One region of the Pseudarthrobacter phenanthrenivorans Sphe3 genome, then DNA from elsewhere that is predicted to be linked to it. Evidence: riboswitches for the same ligand, from Rfam matches in the RefSeq annotation. Region 1 holds a riboswitch; each other region holds the start of a gene.
The links. A riboswitch is a leader RNA that binds a small molecule or an ion and turns the genes downstream of it on or off. The one in region 1 is predicted to bind cyclic di-AMP.
Positions count from the first base shown of each region.

Region 2: it holds a riboswitch for cyclic di-AMP, as region 1 does, so the genes downstream of both, ASPHE3_RS04095 (M23 family metallopeptidase) here and ASPHE3_RS10200 (C40 family peptidase) in region 1, are expected to answer to the same signal.
Region 3: it holds a riboswitch for cyclic di-AMP, as region 1 does, so the genes downstream of both, ASPHE3_RS22215 (aggregation-promoting factor C-terminal-like domain-containing protein) here and ASPHE3_RS10200 (C40 family peptidase) in region 1, are expected to answer to the same signal.

Region 1 covers NC_015145.1:2,216,073-2,221,466, forward strand. Annotated here, with positions in the region: gene ASPHE3_RS10175 (metallophosphoesterase family protein) at 1-118, shown strand, start outside; gene ASPHE3_RS10180 (glucose 1-dehydrogenase) at 209-1,102, shown strand; gene ASPHE3_RS10185 (DUF1810 domain-containing protein) at 1,106-1,564, opposite strand; gene ASPHE3_RS10190 (DNA alkylation repair protein) at 1,561-2,139, opposite strand; gene ASPHE3_RS10195 (TraR/DksA family transcriptional regulator) at 2,136-2,495, opposite strand; cyclic di-AMP (ydaO/yuaA leader) riboswitch at 2,865-3,036, shown strand; gene ASPHE3_RS10200 (C40 family peptidase) at 3,040-3,885, shown strand; gene ASPHE3_RS10205 (protein adenylyltransferase SelO) at 4,054-5,394, opposite strand, start outside.
Region 2 covers NC_015145.1:864,504-869,897, reverse strand. Annotated here, with positions in the region: gene ASPHE3_RS04095 (M23 family metallopeptidase) at 71-892, opposite strand; cyclic di-AMP (ydaO/yuaA leader) riboswitch at 903-1,113, opposite strand; gene ASPHE3_RS04090 (metal-dependent transcriptional regulator) at 1,258-1,956, opposite strand; gene serC (phosphoserine transaminase) at 2,237-3,367, shown strand; gene ASPHE3_RS04080 (DUF3027 domain-containing protein) at 3,495-4,139, opposite strand; gene ASPHE3_RS04075 (cold-shock protein) at 4,146-4,529, opposite strand; gene ASPHE3_RS04070 (hypothetical protein) at 4,746-4,979, shown strand; gene ASPHE3_RS04065 (helicase-associated domain-containing protein) at 4,990-5,394, shown strand, end outside.
Region 3 covers NC_015145.1:730,080-735,473, forward strand. Annotated here, with positions in the region: gene ASPHE3_RS03480 (nucleoside deaminase) at 1-241, opposite strand, end outside; gene ASPHE3_RS03485 (phosphatase PAP2 family protein) at 302-1,108, shown strand; gene upp (uracil phosphoribosyltransferase) at 1,121-1,756, shown strand; gene ASPHE3_RS03495 (glyoxalase superfamily protein) at 1,802-2,176, shown strand; gene ASPHE3_RS03500 (YdeI/OmpD-associated family protein) at 2,279-2,725, opposite strand; gene ASPHE3_RS22215 (aggregation-promoting factor C-terminal-like domain-containing protein) at 2,826-3,527, opposite strand; cyclic di-AMP (ydaO/yuaA leader) riboswitch at 3,533-3,694, opposite strand; gene ASPHE3_RS03510 (sensor histidine kinase) at 3,839-5,362, opposite strand; gene ASPHE3_RS03515 (response regulator transcription factor) at 5,368-5,394, opposite strand, start outside.

The DNA.
Region 1 (5,394 bases):
GCTCAACCCAGGTTCGCCGACGGACCGCCGCCGGCAGCCCGCCTGCACCTACATGACCGCCTCCGTGGACAACGGCGCCCTGAAGGACGTCCGGCTGGTGGAGGTCCACAAGGCCTGAGCGGGTTGGCAGCGGGCCGCCGATTGCCTAGGCTTGGAACGGTAAGCATGCTTAGCTTTTCGTGTTCCACCGAGCAACAGGAGTACCGCCATGACAGACCAGTACACCTTCCGCAATCCAGTCACCGCCTATGAGAAGATTTCGCCGCCCAAGCAGCACCAGCCCGAGCCCGGCCTGGACGCGGAACTCGCCCCCAAGGCCGACCTGGGCGAGGAGACCTACCGCGGAACGGGCAGGCTGGAAGGGCGGAAGGCAATCGTCACCGGCGCTGACTCAGGGATCGGGGCAGCAACGGCGATTGCCTTCGCCAGGGAGGGTGCCGACGTCGTGCTGTCCTACCTGCCGGAAGAGGAGGAGGACGCCGCGCGGATCGCGGGGCTCATCGAGGCCGCGGGCCGCAAGGCCATCAAGGTGCCTGGGGACCTCAAGGACGCGTCCGTCTGCCGGGACGTGGTGGACACCGCCGTGGCGGTGCTTGGCGGCATCGACATACTGGTGAACAACGCGGGAAAACAGGTGGCGCAGGAAGAGCTGACCGGCATTACGGATGAGCAGTTTGACCACACGCTGAAGACCAACGTGTATGCAATGTTCTGGCTGACCAAAGCGGCCCTCCCGCACATGCCGGCCGGCTCGACGATCATCAACACCACGTCCATCCAGGCCTACAACCCCTCCCCCACGCTGCTGGACTACGCCACCACCAAGGCGAGCATCAACAACTTCACCAAGGGCTTGGCGCAGCAGCTGGCGCCCAAGGGCATCCGCGTCAACGCCGTGGCACCGGGACCCATCTGGACACCGTTGCAGGTCAGCAGCGGCCAGCCCAAGGAGGAACTGCCGGAGTTCGGGCAGTCCACTCCCCTGGGCCGCGCGGGCCAGCCGGCAGAGCTCGCCCCGGCGTATGTGTTCCTGGCATCGCCTGAATCGAGCTATGTGGTGGGCGAAACCCTGAACGTCAACGGCGGCAATCCCACCCCGTAGCGGTCAGTCCGCATCCTGTTGCGCGAGCAGGGCGTCCGTTGCCTCGTCCGGTTGGCCGTCAAAGAACTGCGCCAGGATTGTCTTGAATACGGTTTCGCCCGGCGCTGCACGGAGGAACAGCGTCATGGACGAATGCAACTTGCGGGCGTCGACGCCGCCCAGGATCTCCTGGGCGGTGCGGCCGGCGTGGTTGGTCAGCGCCTGGCAGCATTCCAGCAACCGCGGGCCGAGGACCTCATGGTCCAGATAGGCCCGGGCTTCATCAAGCGAGGTAATGGCGAATTTCCGGGAGGTAGGGCTTTGGCCGAGGCCTGCCAGCTGGGGAAAAATGAACCACATCCAGTGCCCCGTCTTCTTCCCGAGCTGCAGCTCCGCCAGCGCCTGGGCATAGGTTCCGCCCTCTCCGGTGCCGCCGCTGTCCTGGGCGGTGACGAAGCGTTCCAGGTCATAGGGATCGTTCATGTTATTTCTCCTTTATGCGGGGCTTGGGCGCTTTTGTGCAGGTCGTCGCTGCGGGGCTGGTCTTCAAGGAAGGCTGCTGCCGCGCGCAGTTGCCCGTCCGGGTCCTGGCTCCATCTGGCCAGTACCACGCCCGCCCGCTGGCGCTCCCGTGGCGCCAGCCCGGCCAGCAGGGGCCGCACTACGTCGGCCAGCAGCGGATCCACCAGTTCCCGGCTTCCTGCGGACCGAAGGAAGCCCTCGATCCTGGTCAGGTCGGAGTGGCGCAGGAGTTTCACACGCGACTGCAGCAGCACCACGGCGGCAAGCCGCCGCTCAAAAACAGGCCTGGTGCCAGGCCCCGGCTGGCCCCACAACACCGAGGCCAGCATGGCTACGGCGTCGTGGTCCAGTTCTTTGAACTTCCGCAGCGCGTCGCGTACGGTGCCGCGGACGGCACCTACGGAGGACCCGTAGGAGGCAAGTGCACCGCCCAGCCGCAGTTCGACGTCGTCCGCCCGGTACCAGGCGCCCTCGTTCTGGAGGGTGTGGTCAATGAAGCCGGCAGCCGCTGCCACGTCATCACTTCCGCCGTTCACCGGCGACGCCCCCCGCCCGCATGGCGGATGCAGTACGGGGTCCAGGGCCGGGCTTCAAGCCTGCCCTCGGCAATGGCCTCGCCGCATACCGCGCAGGTGCCATAAGTGCCGGCTGCGATACGGGCCAGGGCAGCTTCCACCTGGTCCAGACCGGACGCGCTTTGCTTCAGCAGGGCCGATGCCTGGGACAGCTCGAAAGCGATAGTGGAGCCCTCTGGATCATGTTCGTCATCCACATTGGAGTCCTGCCGGGCAGAGTTTGCCGCGGCGATGTCCGCGCGGAGGGCGGGCAGGAGCTCAACCTTCCGCCGCCATTCCTCCTCGAGAAGGATCCGGAACCTTTCGAAATCGGGCATGGGAAAAGCCTAGCGCGACACCAGTAAGGCCCTGGGTAATCCACTCAAACCGGCGCCCGGCGTCCATGGTGCACCCCGACCGGAGATGGCGCAGATGGCAAACCGCCGTAGTCCGCCTGCCCCGCCACGCACACGCATCATGCACAACTTTATGACTTTGTTACACGGGCCCGTTGCCAGGACCACGGACACCGCATCAGCCGAGGCCACGGCGGAATGCAAAGGAAATCCACCGAATTGCGGAAATGTGAGAGAAGTACCTCGCATGTTATCCAAATGTGACAATTGGTCCGCGCCCGGGTTATGGTCTTCTGGTGTCCCTCTCAGACGGGACATTCCCGACAGTATGCCGAGCCCTGCCACTGTTACGGGAACCAATCGCTTTCCAGCTGGCAGGGACGGGGGAACCAAGTTTCCGCGGCCTTTTTAAGGCCTTGGGGTTAAGTCGATAGCGCCTCCGTCCATAACGGGGGTTGCCACCGGCCGGGTATCTCCAACCCGAACCCGACAGCTCACCCCGCAGGCATGGGAGAGGCGATCAACTGTGTCAAAAAATTCCACCACCGCCCGTCACCGCGCGACTCCGGACCGCTCAATCGTGCTCCAGGGCTTGGCTGTAACGGCCAAGTCACAGGCCCGGACGCTGGGCCGGCCGGCCCTCGCCGTTGCCGCTGCATCCGGCATTGCGTTTGGCGTCGGAGCTCCGGCGCACGCTGGCGTGAGCGGCCCGGACACCACCGAAACCACTAACGTCCAGGCGACTGCAGCCCCGGCCGCCACGGTTGCCGCCCCGGCAGCAGCAGCAGGCGCGGTCCACACCGTCGTCTCCGGCGACACCCTGGGCGCCATCTCGGCCTCCTATGGCGTGAGCCTGAACGACGTTCTGTCCGCCAATGGCCTGTCGATCTCCGCGATCATCTACCCGGGTGACCAGATCCAGATTCCGGCCGCCGGCTACGCAGCACCTGCCGCCGCCGCTCCGGTGCAGGCCGCATCCGCTCCTGCCAATACCGGTATGAACCTGGCCTATGCCTCCACCACCGCAGCCCCGGCCCCCGCGCCTGCTCCCGCAGTAAGCGGCACCGGCACGGGCGCCGCCATCCTGGCGAACGCCTACGGCCAGGTGGGAATCCAGCAGGACTGCACCGCCATGGTGGAGAAGGCCCTTCGTGCCGTGGGCAAGTCCGTGGGCGACCTTGCTCCCACCCAGTTCTTCCAGTACGGCACCACCGTGGGCTCCCCGGCCCCGGGTGACCTGGTCATCACCGCAGGCCACGTGGGCGTTTACGCCGGTGACGGCCAGGTAGTCAGCGGCGGCGTGGACGGTTACAAGACCGAGGTCCACTCCATCAGCTGGCTCGGCGGCGCTTCCTTCGTGCGGGTGGCATAGCCAGCAGCCGGACGGGCAGGCCTGCGCACCGCAGGCCCGGCCCACTGAGCAAACAGGGGCGGCAGCCGGGATTTCCCGGCTGCCGCCCCTGTGCTGTTCCACCTTTCCTGTTCCCGCCTGTCCTGTTCCCACCTGTCCTGGAGCCGCAATCGTGCTTCCGGCTTCTTCCTAGGTGCCGCAGAAAGTCCGGTAATCTCCGAAGTCCTCCGGCGGCCCCTCCGTGTAGCGTTCCAGCCCCTGGCGCTCCTGGAACGGGGAACGCACCACGTCGAGGAAACGGTTGAACGGGCCAAGGTCGCCCTCAGTGGCCGCAGCCAGCGCTTCCTCCACCAGGTGGTTGCGCGCGATGTATACCGGATTTACCCGGTCCATCAGGCCGGAGTCGGGGTTCAGCGCAGTCCAGCGTTCGGCCCAGGCATCAAAGGCTGCCAGGTCCAGGACCATTCCCCGGGCAGGCCTGGAGTTGCCGCGGGCGGCGTGGCCCAGGTTCCGGAAGAACTGGGTATAGTCCACGGGCCCGTCTTTCAGCAGCGCAACCACTCCGTCCACCACGTCCGACGCGGCGTCTCCTTCCGGGGTCCCGGCCATGCTTGCCGGCAGTCCGAGTTTTTCCTTCATCCCGTTAAACCAGGCGTCGCTGTACTGGCTGCGGAATCTGCCCAGCGCCTCCACTGCCGGGCCCACTGCCTGCTCCTGGTCCTCGTTGAACAGCGGCAGCATTGCCTCGGCCAGCCGGGCGAGATTCCACTCTGCTATGACCGGTTGGTTGGCGTACGCATACCGGCCCCCAACGTCAATGGAGCTGTAGACCGCGCCCGGGTTGAAGGCGTCCATGAAGGCACAGGGGCCGTAGTCGATGGTCTCGCCGGAAATGGTCATATTGTCCGTATTCATGACGCCGTGCACAAAGCCCACCAGCATCCACTTGGCCACCAGCCGGGCCTGTGCGGCCACCACCGCTTCAAAGAGCGCCAGGTAGGGATTCTCTGCTTCAGCGGCTGCGGGATGGTGCCGGCTGATGGCATGGTCGGCGAGCCTGCGGAGCAGTTCCACGTTCTCGGTGGCCCGCGCGTACTGGAAACTTCCCACCCTCAGGTGGCTGCTTGCCACGCGGGCCAGGACAGCGCCGGGAAGCATCGTCTCCCTGCGCACGGCCCGCCCTGTTGCCACCACGGCCAGTGCCCGGGTAGTGGGAATGCCCAAGGCATGCATGGCTTCGCTAATCAGGTACTCCCTCAGCATGGGGCCGATGACCGCGCGGCCATCCCCGGCCCGTGCGAAGGGGGTGCGTCCGGAACCCTTCAGGTGAACATCCCTCAGCCGGCCGCCGTCGTCCACGATTTCACCGAGGAGGAGGGCCCGGCCGTCACCGAGCAGGGGCGAATACCCGCCAAACTGGTGCCCGGCGTATGCCTGGGCAACGGGGGTGGCGCCTGCCGGAATGTGGTTGCCCAGCAGGAGGCGCACGCCTTCGGGAGAGCGCAGGTACTCCGGCGCCATCCCCAGTTC
Region 2 (5,394 bases), 1.4 Mb from region 1:
GCAGTTTTCGATGAATGTCACATTCAGGTCACGGCGGGTCACGATGATTCGAGAGTTCTGCATCATTTGACTACAGCCAGCCGGTCGGATCGACAACTTCACCGTTGACCTGCACCTCGAAGTGGAGGTGGCAGCCGGTGGAGGCGCCGGTGGTTCCACTCAAGGCCACAACGTCTCCGCGGGAGACGGTCTGCCCCTCCGTGACATTGAAGGACGAAAGGTGGTTGTACGTGGTTTCCAGGCCGTTGCCATGGTCCACCACGACGCGGTTTCCGCCGCCGTACTGGTGCCAGCCCACGAACGTCACGGTGCCGGTGGCAGCCGCCAGGACAGAGGTCCCGCATTGCGCCACGTAGTCCTGGCCGCGGTGGAAGTCTCCTGAGCCGCCCGTAATCGGGCTGACCCGGTAGCCGAAGGGTGAGGCAGTCGAAAGCGTGGCCAGGGGGGCGCCAAGGCTGCCGGCAGAGGCTGCCCGGGAGACGGCACCCGCGGACTGGGCGCTGAGGAGCTGCTTCAGCTTGCCGTCCGGATCAGCCTGCGTGACCACGGCAGAGCGGCTGAAATCGATCTGCGCCCCAGCCTCGGCAGAAATCTGCGGCTGCGCGGTCACCGCGGATGCAGCTACCGGGGCGGCGCCGGATGCGTCGGTGGCCATGACAGGGCTGGTGGCCGGAACGGTCACGGTCAGCACCAGGCCTGTGGCAGCGAGTGCGATGCCGGCCTTCTGGCCGATTCCACTGGCCGACGCGAATTCGGTGACCTGCCGGAAGGGACCTCGGCGGCGGCGGGCATCACGGTGGAAATCGCGGGGGCGTTCCATCGTGGTGACCTCGACAACCCGCGGCGTCGAGCTGGGGAGCGCCGCGCGGCGGCGTCCCCTGGGGGTCTGCATGGACAAGAAGGGTTCCTCTCTGGAAAGCCTGCGAAGTTAGCTGTCGGATTCGGGTCAGAGAGTTCAAAGACCCGGTCCGCCGTAAGCAAGCTCGGCACAGAGATATCCCCGAGGGATCCTTCGCTGGAAGAGGCTTGCTGCTGACGGACTTCACCCCAAGGCAGTCCCCCGGCTGCCGCTTGTGGTTCCCCCGCCTCTGCCAGTTATGACTCGTGCACCTGATCCGCTGGCAGAGCTCGGCTCCGGATCAGGTAACGCTTTAGTATCAACGCTTGGTTCAACTATAGGGGCTTAAGGCCCTAAGTAACAATTCCGTTATCTTTGCGTGACCAGCCCCACACGGGGTAACAGCTCCCCAAGAAAGGTCACTGGCGGACGGCTACAAAGACGTGCGCGGCAACTTCGGGCGGCAACTCCAGCGCGCCCTCAATACCGGCAACGCGCACTGAAATGTAATCGCCCACCCGTTCGAGGGTGACTCCTGCGCCAGGGCGGATACCGCCTTCATCGAGCTGGACCAGCAGCTCGGGTTCCACCTGGATCGGCTCGGCCAGGCGGCTGACAGTCACTTCCGAGGCCGGACTGTAGGACTTCATTGCTTCCAGCAGGCTGATGGCCCCATCGGCAAAGGAGGGCGAAGTCTGCCCGCCGAGCGCCGCCAGGCCCGGGATGGGGTTGCCGTAGGGCGACTCGGTGGGATGGTCCAGCAGTTCGTAAATGCGCCGCTCCACCCGCTCACTCATAACGTGCTCCCAGCGGCAGGCTTCGTCGTGGACATAGGCCCAGTCCAGCCCGATCACGTCAGCGAGGAGCCGCTCCGCCAGCCGGTGCTTGCGCATCACTTCGGTGGCGCGTTTGCGGCCGGTCTCGGTCAGCTCAAGGTGCCTGTCGCCGGAGACCACCACCAGGCCGTCCCGCTCCATACGGCCGATGGTCTGTGAGACGGTGGGCCCGGAATGACGCAGGCGCTCCGCGATCCGGGCGCGCAGGGCGACGATGTTTTCTTCTTCCAGCTCCAGGATGGTCCGGAGGTACATCTCCGTAGTGTCGATCAGATCCGTCATCCAGCTCAGCTCCTCGAGCGCATTTCCTTGCGTTGTCCCACCGTATCGCTTCCATCCGCGACGTGGTCCGTTGGAAAGCTTAGCCTATTTTGACTTTGTCCGAATAGTTGGGGACGTCATCCGGAGGCCCCGTCTCAGTGTCTGGACTATGACGCTGCCGGTTCCCGCCCCCACAGCTGTTCAGGCAGAATAAGGAGGGCCTGAGCTGCAGCCGCCACGGCTGCCTGCCAACAAACACCCGCCGGACCACCACCGCGTCCACGCCGACATTGGAGTACTTGTGAGCGAAAACAGCATCACTATTCCCGCCGACCTCCTGCCCCGGGACGGACGGTTCGGCGCTGGCCCCTCAAAGGTCCGCCAGGAGCAGATCGATGCACTGGCCGCGGCATCGAAGACCATCCTGGGAACGTCCCACCGGCAGGCACCAGTCAAGAACCTCGTGGGATCGGTGCGGGAAGGCCTGAGCCAGTTCTTCCGGGCTCCGGAGGGCTATGAAGTGGTACTGGGAGTGGGCGGGTCCACCGCGTTCTGGGACGTTGCCAGCTTCGGGCTGGTGGAGAAAAAGGCGCAGCACCTCTCCTTCGGCGAATTTGGTTCCAAGTTCGCGGCCGCCACCAACAAGGCGCCCTTCCTGGATTCGTCGTCGATCATTAAGTCCGAGCCCGGTACCCGCCCGGAGGCGCAAGCTGAAGCCGGAGTGGATGTCTACGCTTGGCCCCAGAACGAGACCTCCACCGGTGTTGCCGCCCCGGTGACGCGCGTGGCCGGGGCCGATGAGGGCGCGCTGGTGCTGGTGGATGCAACGTCGGCAGCAGGCGGCCTGGACGTTGACGTGGCGCAGAGCGACGTCTACTACTTCGCGCCGCAGAAGAACTTCGCCTCGGACGGCGGCCTGTGGCTCGGCCTGTTCTCCCCCGCCGCCCTGGAACGCGCAGCGCGGATCAAGGGCAGCGACCGCTGGATTCCGGACTTCCTGGACCTGCAGACGGCCATCGACAACTCGCGGCTGAACCAGACCTACAACACTCCCTCGCTGTCCACGCTGGTCACCCTGGATGCACAGGTGCAGTGGCTGAATGGGAACGGCGGCCTGGACTTCGCGGCCGGGCGCACGGCCGATTCCGCCGGCCGCATTTACAGCTGGGCTGAGGCCTCGGAGTTCGCCACCCCGTTCGTCACCAACCCGGACGAGCGCTCCAACGTCATCGCCACCATCGACTTCGACGATTCCGTGGACGCATCCGTGGTGGCCAAGGTCCTGCGGGCCAACGGCGTGGTAGACACCGAGCCGTACCGCAAGCTGGGCCGCAACCAGCTGCGCATCGCCACGTTTGTTGCCATCGAGCCGGACGATGTCTCCGCACTGCTGGCAAGCATCGACTACGTGGTGGGCGAACTGCGCAAGTAGCCTTCTTGATGACAAGCCTCTGAAGGGACTTGAAAGTACGACGGCGCCGCCCGGGTTCGTCCCGGGCGGCGCCGTTTTCGTTTAACTGGCTGGGAAACGTCCTCCCTGCAAAGGGAGCCGTCCCGCGTTACTCTGTGCCGTCGTCGTCCTCAGCAGGCTGGTCCCCAGAAGCTTGCTCCGTAGGCTCCCCGTCCGGCGAGTCCTGGTCCGCAGCACCCTGGCTTCCGCCTGCGGGCACTGCCCCTTCCGGATCCGCTGCCGGAGCCGCTTCCCCGGGACGCGCTTCGTCCGGGGCGGCAACCTCCTGAACCTGCTCGACATCCTGTTCGTCTTCCGGCCGGACGCGCTCCGCCCAGGGCACCCATTCGGGCGCAAGGATTGACTCCTCGGACGGCAGGAGCCCCAGCTCGTTAACCGTGACCACCTTGGAACGTGAGTTCCGGGTCAGCACCGCGTACCACTGCCAGCCCACGTATCCGGGCAGCCTGGACTCGAACAAGTGCGTCACCAGCCGGTCGCCCTCGCTCTTGGCCCCGAGATGCCGGCCGATGGTGGCTGCAGGCGTTATGCCCTGCACCGCGTCGCGGGCGGTGTCCACGGCCGCGGCCAGGAACGCGTCAGGCTTCCCCGTCCGCCACACCGGGACACCGGCGCGGCGCCTGGCGCCGGCTTTCGCACCGGCAGCGGCAACGCCAGCGCCGGACTTGCTTTCCGCTGCCCGGCCGCCCTGGTCCGGCGCAGCCGGTGCCGCCTGTTCAGGTTCCGAATTCATCGGTGCCTAAACGTCCAGCTCGTCGGCAACCTTACGCAGGGCAGCAGCAATCGCCTTGCCCTTGTTGCCTTCCGGGTATTTGCCTTTGGAGAGGGTCCCGGACAGGTTGTCCAGCACGGTCACCAGGTCCTGGACCAGCGGAGCGAGGTCCTTGGCACTGGGCCGCTTGGCCTTGGCAATGGACGGCGTCTTGTCCAGCACGCGCAGGCCCAGGGCCTGAGCCCCTTTGCGGCCGTCAGCCACACCAAATTCCACCCGGGTTCCGGCCTTGAGCTCTGTTACGCCTTCGGGCAGCGACGATTTGGGCAGGAAGACCTCCTGGCCGTCTTCGCCTGCGAGGAACCCGAAGCCCTTTTCCTTGTCATACCACTTGACCTTGCCGGTAGGCACGTAATCAACCTTCTTCGTTCTGACGTCTTCTGACACGGCCAGCCCTCACCGCGTCCGCATTGTTGTGCGGGTTTAGGGCATGACGGCTGTAACCGTGTTGGTCTATACCTCAAGGTTATCCTGCCAACCGCCGTAATCCCGCTTTCAGCGGTGCTGCCCAGGGTGCTCCACACAGCCGTTCACCTCCAGCGCCGCAGGAGCTGTAGCGTTACGTCCATGACACCCTCGCGCTACCGGCGTGCCCTGATGATCCTCGCGGCTGTTGTTGCCGTGCTGTCCCTGCTGGCAGTCGGCGCCGTGATGGCCCTTGCCTTCGCCGGCTCAATGGCTCCGGCTTGGGTTACCTATTCTGCGCTCTACGGTTTGCCGCTGGCCTTCATCCTGATGCTCTTCCTGGTTCTGGACGGCGTTGCCGGGCGGCGCCGGGCAGGAAAGCCGGACCGGCGGTAACGTTGGACTGATGTCCCTCATTCGCGCGTTGAGCAAGGAGCTGGAGGCACGCAGCGATGATTCTCTGCGGGCGCTGTTCGCTGCGCGGCCGGACCTCATCTCACCCACTGTCCCGGATTTCCCCGCCCTGGCTGCACGGGCCAGTGCCCGGCTCAGCGTCCAGCGTGCCCTGGAACGGCTGAACCGGCCGCAAATGCAGGTCCTTGAGACCCTTCACCTCAGCACCAACACGGACACCGGACACAGCGCATCCGCCGCCCAGCTCCGCAAGCTGATTTCAGGTTCTTCGGCCGCAACCGTTGAACGGCTCCTGGCCTCGCTGCAGGAACTCGCCCTGGTGCACCGCGCCGAACCCCCGCACGGCGTTGCGGACTCTGCCGCGAAGCACCGCTACTACCTCCCCGTCGGTTCGCTG
Region 3 (5,394 bases), 1.5 Mb from region 1:
CGCGGCCGCCCCCGTTCAGCGAAAGCTGGCGCAACCGCTCCGCCGCCTCCCGGATGGCAACCACCTCGGCGTGGGCGGTGGGGTCGCCCAGCTCCTCGCGCTGGTTGCGCCCGGAACCCAGCACGGCGCCGTCGGGCCCTATCACCACAGCGCCGATGGGCACGTCCTCCGTGGCGAGGGCACGGCGGGCTTCCGCGAGGGCGAGACCCATCCACGTGTCGTGTTTTTCAGCGGAGACCATGGCTCAATGATAGTTTCGAAGGATACCCAGAGCCCGTGACGCACACCGCCGGGAGGCAGAATGAGCACCGTCCGAGACCGCATGGACAAGTGGATCAAACCCTATGCCGCCCTGTGGCTGACCATGATCATCGGCGGAGCGCTGGTAGTCACCATGGCCGTGCTGGGCACCGAGGTGTACTCCGACGTGGTGGACGAGGAAGGCCTGGCGAGCCTTGATATCCCCACCTTGGAATATTTCCAGACGCTGCGGAACCCGGAGACGGACGCCTTTGTCACGGGCTTCACCAACGTGGGCGGAGGCATCGGGATGCCAATCCTTGCCAGCGTCCTCACCGCCTGGCTCACCTTCCTGAGCAGGACATGGCGGCCCATCATCCTCGTGGGCGGTGCAGCACTGGTGTCCACCACTGCCACCACCCTCGGCAAACGGCTCGTGGGCCGGACCCGCCCGGACCACTCCGAAGCCGTCCCTCCGTACGAAAGCTCGCCATCGTTTCCCAGCGGGCACACGCTGAACACCACCGTGGTCATCGGCGTCCTTGTATACATCATGTGCCTGCAGTTCCAGATGCTCTGGGCCAGGATCACCGCCATCACTGCCGGTGCCATCTTCATCATCGCCATGGGCTTGAGCCGGGTTTTTCTGGGCCACCACTGGCTGACGGACGTAATGGCCGGGTGGCTCCTGGGCCTTGCCTGGGTGGGCATGGTGATCCTCGCACACCGGCTCTTCCACCTGACCCGGAAGAGGGAGCACGCCGGCCCCGCACCTACGTTTGAGCATCCCGTGGTCCGGGACGTGGTGGCTGACGCCGTGCACCATGACGGGCGGCACACTGACCGCGGGAGGGATAACGCCGGGTGATAGTTTTGACCCATGCGCACTCTCGTTGTGGACCACCCGCTGGTCGCCCATAAACTCACCGTCCTGAGGGACAAAAACACCCCGTCTCCGGTTTTCCGGCAGCTGACGGAGGAGTTGGTGACACTCCTTGCCTACGAGGCCACGCGCGAAGTCCGCACCGAACCCGTCACCATCGAAACGCCCGTCAGCACCACCGTGGGCACAGCTTTCACCAAGCCCACCCCGCTGGTGGTGCCCATCCTCCGCGCCGGCCTGGGCATGCTGGAGGGCATGACCAAGCTTGTCCCCACCGCCGAAGTGGGCTTTCTGGGAATGGCGCGGGACGAGGAAACCCTGGACATCATCACGTACGCCGAGCGGCTCCCGGAGGATCTGACGGACCGGCAGATCTTCGTCCTGGACCCGATGCTGGCCACCGGCGGAACCCTCCGCGAAGCCATCAAATTCCTGTTCAAGCGCGGCGCGTCCGACGTAACCTGCATCTGCCTGCTGGCCGCGCCAGAGGGGCTCGCCAAGCTGGAGGAAGAGCTCTCCGGGGCCAACGTGACCATCGTCCTGGCGTCCATCGACGAGAAGCTCAACGAGAAGTCCTACATCGTTCCGGGACTTGGCGACGCCGGCGACCGGCTTTACGGCATCGCCGGCTAAGACTCAAGCCTTTCCTGTTCAAAACCGGAAGGCTAGCCTGTGCGGATGGACTGGAAACTCGAACTCGTGTACGTCCCCGTGTCAGATGTGGACCGCGCCAAGGACTTCTACGTCAATAAGGTGGGATTCAACCCGGATTTTGACGAGCGCCCCACGGATTCCATCAGGTTCGTTCAATTGACGCCTCCAGGCTCGGCCTGCTCCATCTGCATCGGGGAGGGCCTCACGGATGCGCCTCCCGGCACGGGGTCGAACCTCCAGTTGGTGGTCAGCGACATCCAGGCCGCCCACAGCCACCTGAAGGGCAACGGCGTTGAAGTCAGCGACATCGACGTGCAGGACTGGGGGCACTTCGTGTACTTTGCCGATCCAGACGGGAACCGCTGGTCCGTGCAGTACATCCCGGGCCGCGAGGGCTGACGCCCCGCCAATCCCGCGTACTGATACCGTCCCATGAGGCACAATGGGGACAGGCGCTGACGGGGGTTCCGGTTGAGGTTAGCGGCGATGAAGGCCGGGCACTCATTTCTTTCCGGCTTTGAGATCCGCAACCACCTTGGCGATCCGCCTTGCCCGCGTTTCCGGTGTCTTCGCCTCGCCTAAGGGCTCCACATAGCGGCGCTGGGCACTGTAGCTGAGCGTGGCATAGAACTGCTGGGCCACAGGTTCGGCGGCCATCGCCGCCGCAAGATCATCCGGGACTTCAACAATCCGCGGCTGCGTATCCAGTTCCACCTCGACATCCACTGTCTCGCCGGCTGAAACCCCGGTGAATTCCCGGTTGTGGGCGCTGAGCGAGATCAGGTTCTGCCCGCCCATCACGGCAATGCTGCTCCGGTAGCTCTTGCCGTGGATGGTGACCACCACCGGCGGCCGCCTGCCGGCACCCAGGGCTTCAACCACGTGGCCCGGCACTACGATGCCGGTGGTGGTGCCGCCGTTTCCCTGAATGGTGGTGGTGAATTTCATGGTTCAAAGTAACCCGGGCCCGGCAGCAGTTCAACGGGTGGATCAACGGCAACAGCCGCCGGGCTCCCGGCTAAACCCGGGGACCCGGCGGCCGTTCCGTTTAGTACCAGTTGTTGGCGTAGTGGAAGTTCAGTGCCCCACACGGCGACTGGTAGCGCTCCTGGATGTAGTTCAGGCCCCAGTTGATCTGGGTCCGGTAGTTGGTGAGGTAGTCCGCACCGGCACTGGCCATCTTCTCGGCAGGCAGGGACTGGACGATGCCGTAGGCGCCGCTGCTCGGGTTGGTTGCCGTCGTGGTCCAGTCCGATTCCTTGGTCCACAAGGTCTGCAGGCACTGCATCTGGTCCGGTGCCCAGCCGTAGCTTGCCAGCTGGCCTGCGGCGTAGGCCTGCGCTCCAGCCGGATCGTTAACCGCGACGACGGGCGCGGGCTCGGGAGCGGGAGCCGGAGCAGGTGCGGGTTCCGGTGCCGGCGCGGGAGCAGGCTCGGCTGCCGGGGCAGGAGCCGGTTCGGCGGCCTGGGGGACAACGTTGATCGGCTCGGGGGACGGCGCCGGGTTCGCCTGGATTTCGCTTTGCTCAATGCTCAGCTTCGACTGGACCTCGGCGGCCTGGTCCTGGCTGGCTGACACACGGTTGCTGGTGTCCGTCGCCTGGCCGGCTGCCCCCACTCCAACCAGGAGTGCGCAGGATGCCGCAACGACTGCGGCGCGCTGGCCGAAGGACGGAATTTTGCCTGTTGCACGCGGAGCGCCGGTTTCAGTGCCCGGTTTCGGGCGTGCTTTCATAAGGAACTTGGACATGATGGATCGCCTCTCACACCTGCGGAGTTAGCTGTCGGGTTCGGATGAGGGCATCCGGCCACACGGAAAGATCACGTGCTGGCTTAACCCCAAGGGCAGTCAATGCCCGGGACGGTTGGGTCCCCCGCCTCTGCCTTTGCTCAAGCGGAATCCGGGAAGCGGCAGAGCTTGGCGTCATCCGGATATGCGCCCCCGATCGGGAACCGCACCCAATCGACGGTACAGGAGTGCAGGGCTTAAGTCACATTTTGGTAACAGGGATCACGACGACGGCGAGCCGCCTTGCGTCTCTAAGAAGACTGGCCGTGACCTTACCAGGACTGGCCGGGTGGCAGCGGCAGTTGGAGGGTGAACCGGGTGCGTCCCGGTTGTGACGTAACCGTTACCCGCCCGCCGTGCGCTTCCACAATGGATTCCACAATGGACAAGCCCAGCCCGCTCGTCCCCTCGGCGGCAGCTGAACCGTTCCCCCCGGCGCCCGTCCGCGCCGCGTCTGCGCGGGCAAACCGCGCGAAAACCTGGTCCACGAACTCCGGAGGAATCCCTACGCCGTCGTCCGTTACCGTCACCACGGCGGTTCCCTCAAACGGCTTTCCCACCCCGGTGACCACCGTCGTTCCCGCAGGAGTGTGCTTGCGCGCGTTCGACAGGAGGTTCATCAGCACCTGGCGCAACTGTGACGGATCGCCATAGACCACCACTGGTTCCTCGGGGAGTTCCAGCCGCCATGTATGCCCCGGCGCCATGACCTTCTCGTCGCTGACCGCTTCCGCCACCAACTGAGTCAGGTCCACCTCGCCCAGTTTCAGCGGCTGGCCCTCGTCCAGCCGTGCCAGCAGCAGGAGGTCTTCCACCAGGGCGGTCATCCGTTCGGACTGGCTTTGCACCCGCGCAAGCGACTTCTCCCCGTCCGGAGTGAAAGTTTCCGTCATCCGCATCAGTTCCGTGTAGCCCCGGATTGCCGTCAGCGGCGTGCGCAACTCATGGGAGGCATCCGCCACGAACTGCCGCACCTTGGTTTCGCTTTTCTGCCGCGCCTGGAGTGCGTTTGCCACGTTGTCCAGCATGAGGTTCAGGGCATGCCCTACGCTGCCGACCTCAGTTCCGGGATTGGAGTTCGACGGCGGCACGCGTACGGCAAGTGCCACCTCGCCGGCATCCAGCGGCAGCTGCGACACTCGGGTGGCAACCTCCGAGAGCTGCTCAAGGGGTTTCATGGTGCGCCGGATCAGGACCGTTCCCACCAGCCCGATCAGCAGCAGGCCGCCCAGCGAGACAATGACAAAGGTCCAGACGAGGGAAGCCAGGGTGCCCTGCTTGACCGCGAGGGGCAGGCCGGTCACCAGGACGTCGTCGAAACCGGTCCTGACTGCGACGAGCCGGTAGTCTCCGTTGGACAGCGTCCGGTCGACGGGGCGGGCGTCGGTGGCCAGAGCCAACAGGACCTGCTTGTCCTCCGTGGACAAGGGGGAGCGTGTGGTGTTGGAGGTCAGGAACCCGCCGCTGCTGACCTGGCCGTCGAGGATCCTGGCGTTCAGCGTCCCCACGCTCTGGCCGCGTGCATCCAGCGGGTCCCTTCCATTGAAGCCGCCGGAGGGCGGACGGCCGGGATCATCGGAACGGGCCGCCGCCTGGCTCAACTGCTCATCCAGCTGGCGGGTAAGAAACGCATCCATCGAGGCATAACTTGCCACGCCCACCGCGCCGCAGATGGCAATCAGCAGCGCCATGGCCAGGAGGATGAGCCTGGTCCGCAGGTGCCAGGTGCCTGGCCTAAGCCAGCTGCGGCGTTCCGGTTCCCTGCGTGGGGGTTCCGCGCTTTGCGGGGACGCCACTGCCGCTACTCCGCCGGCTTGATCACGTACCC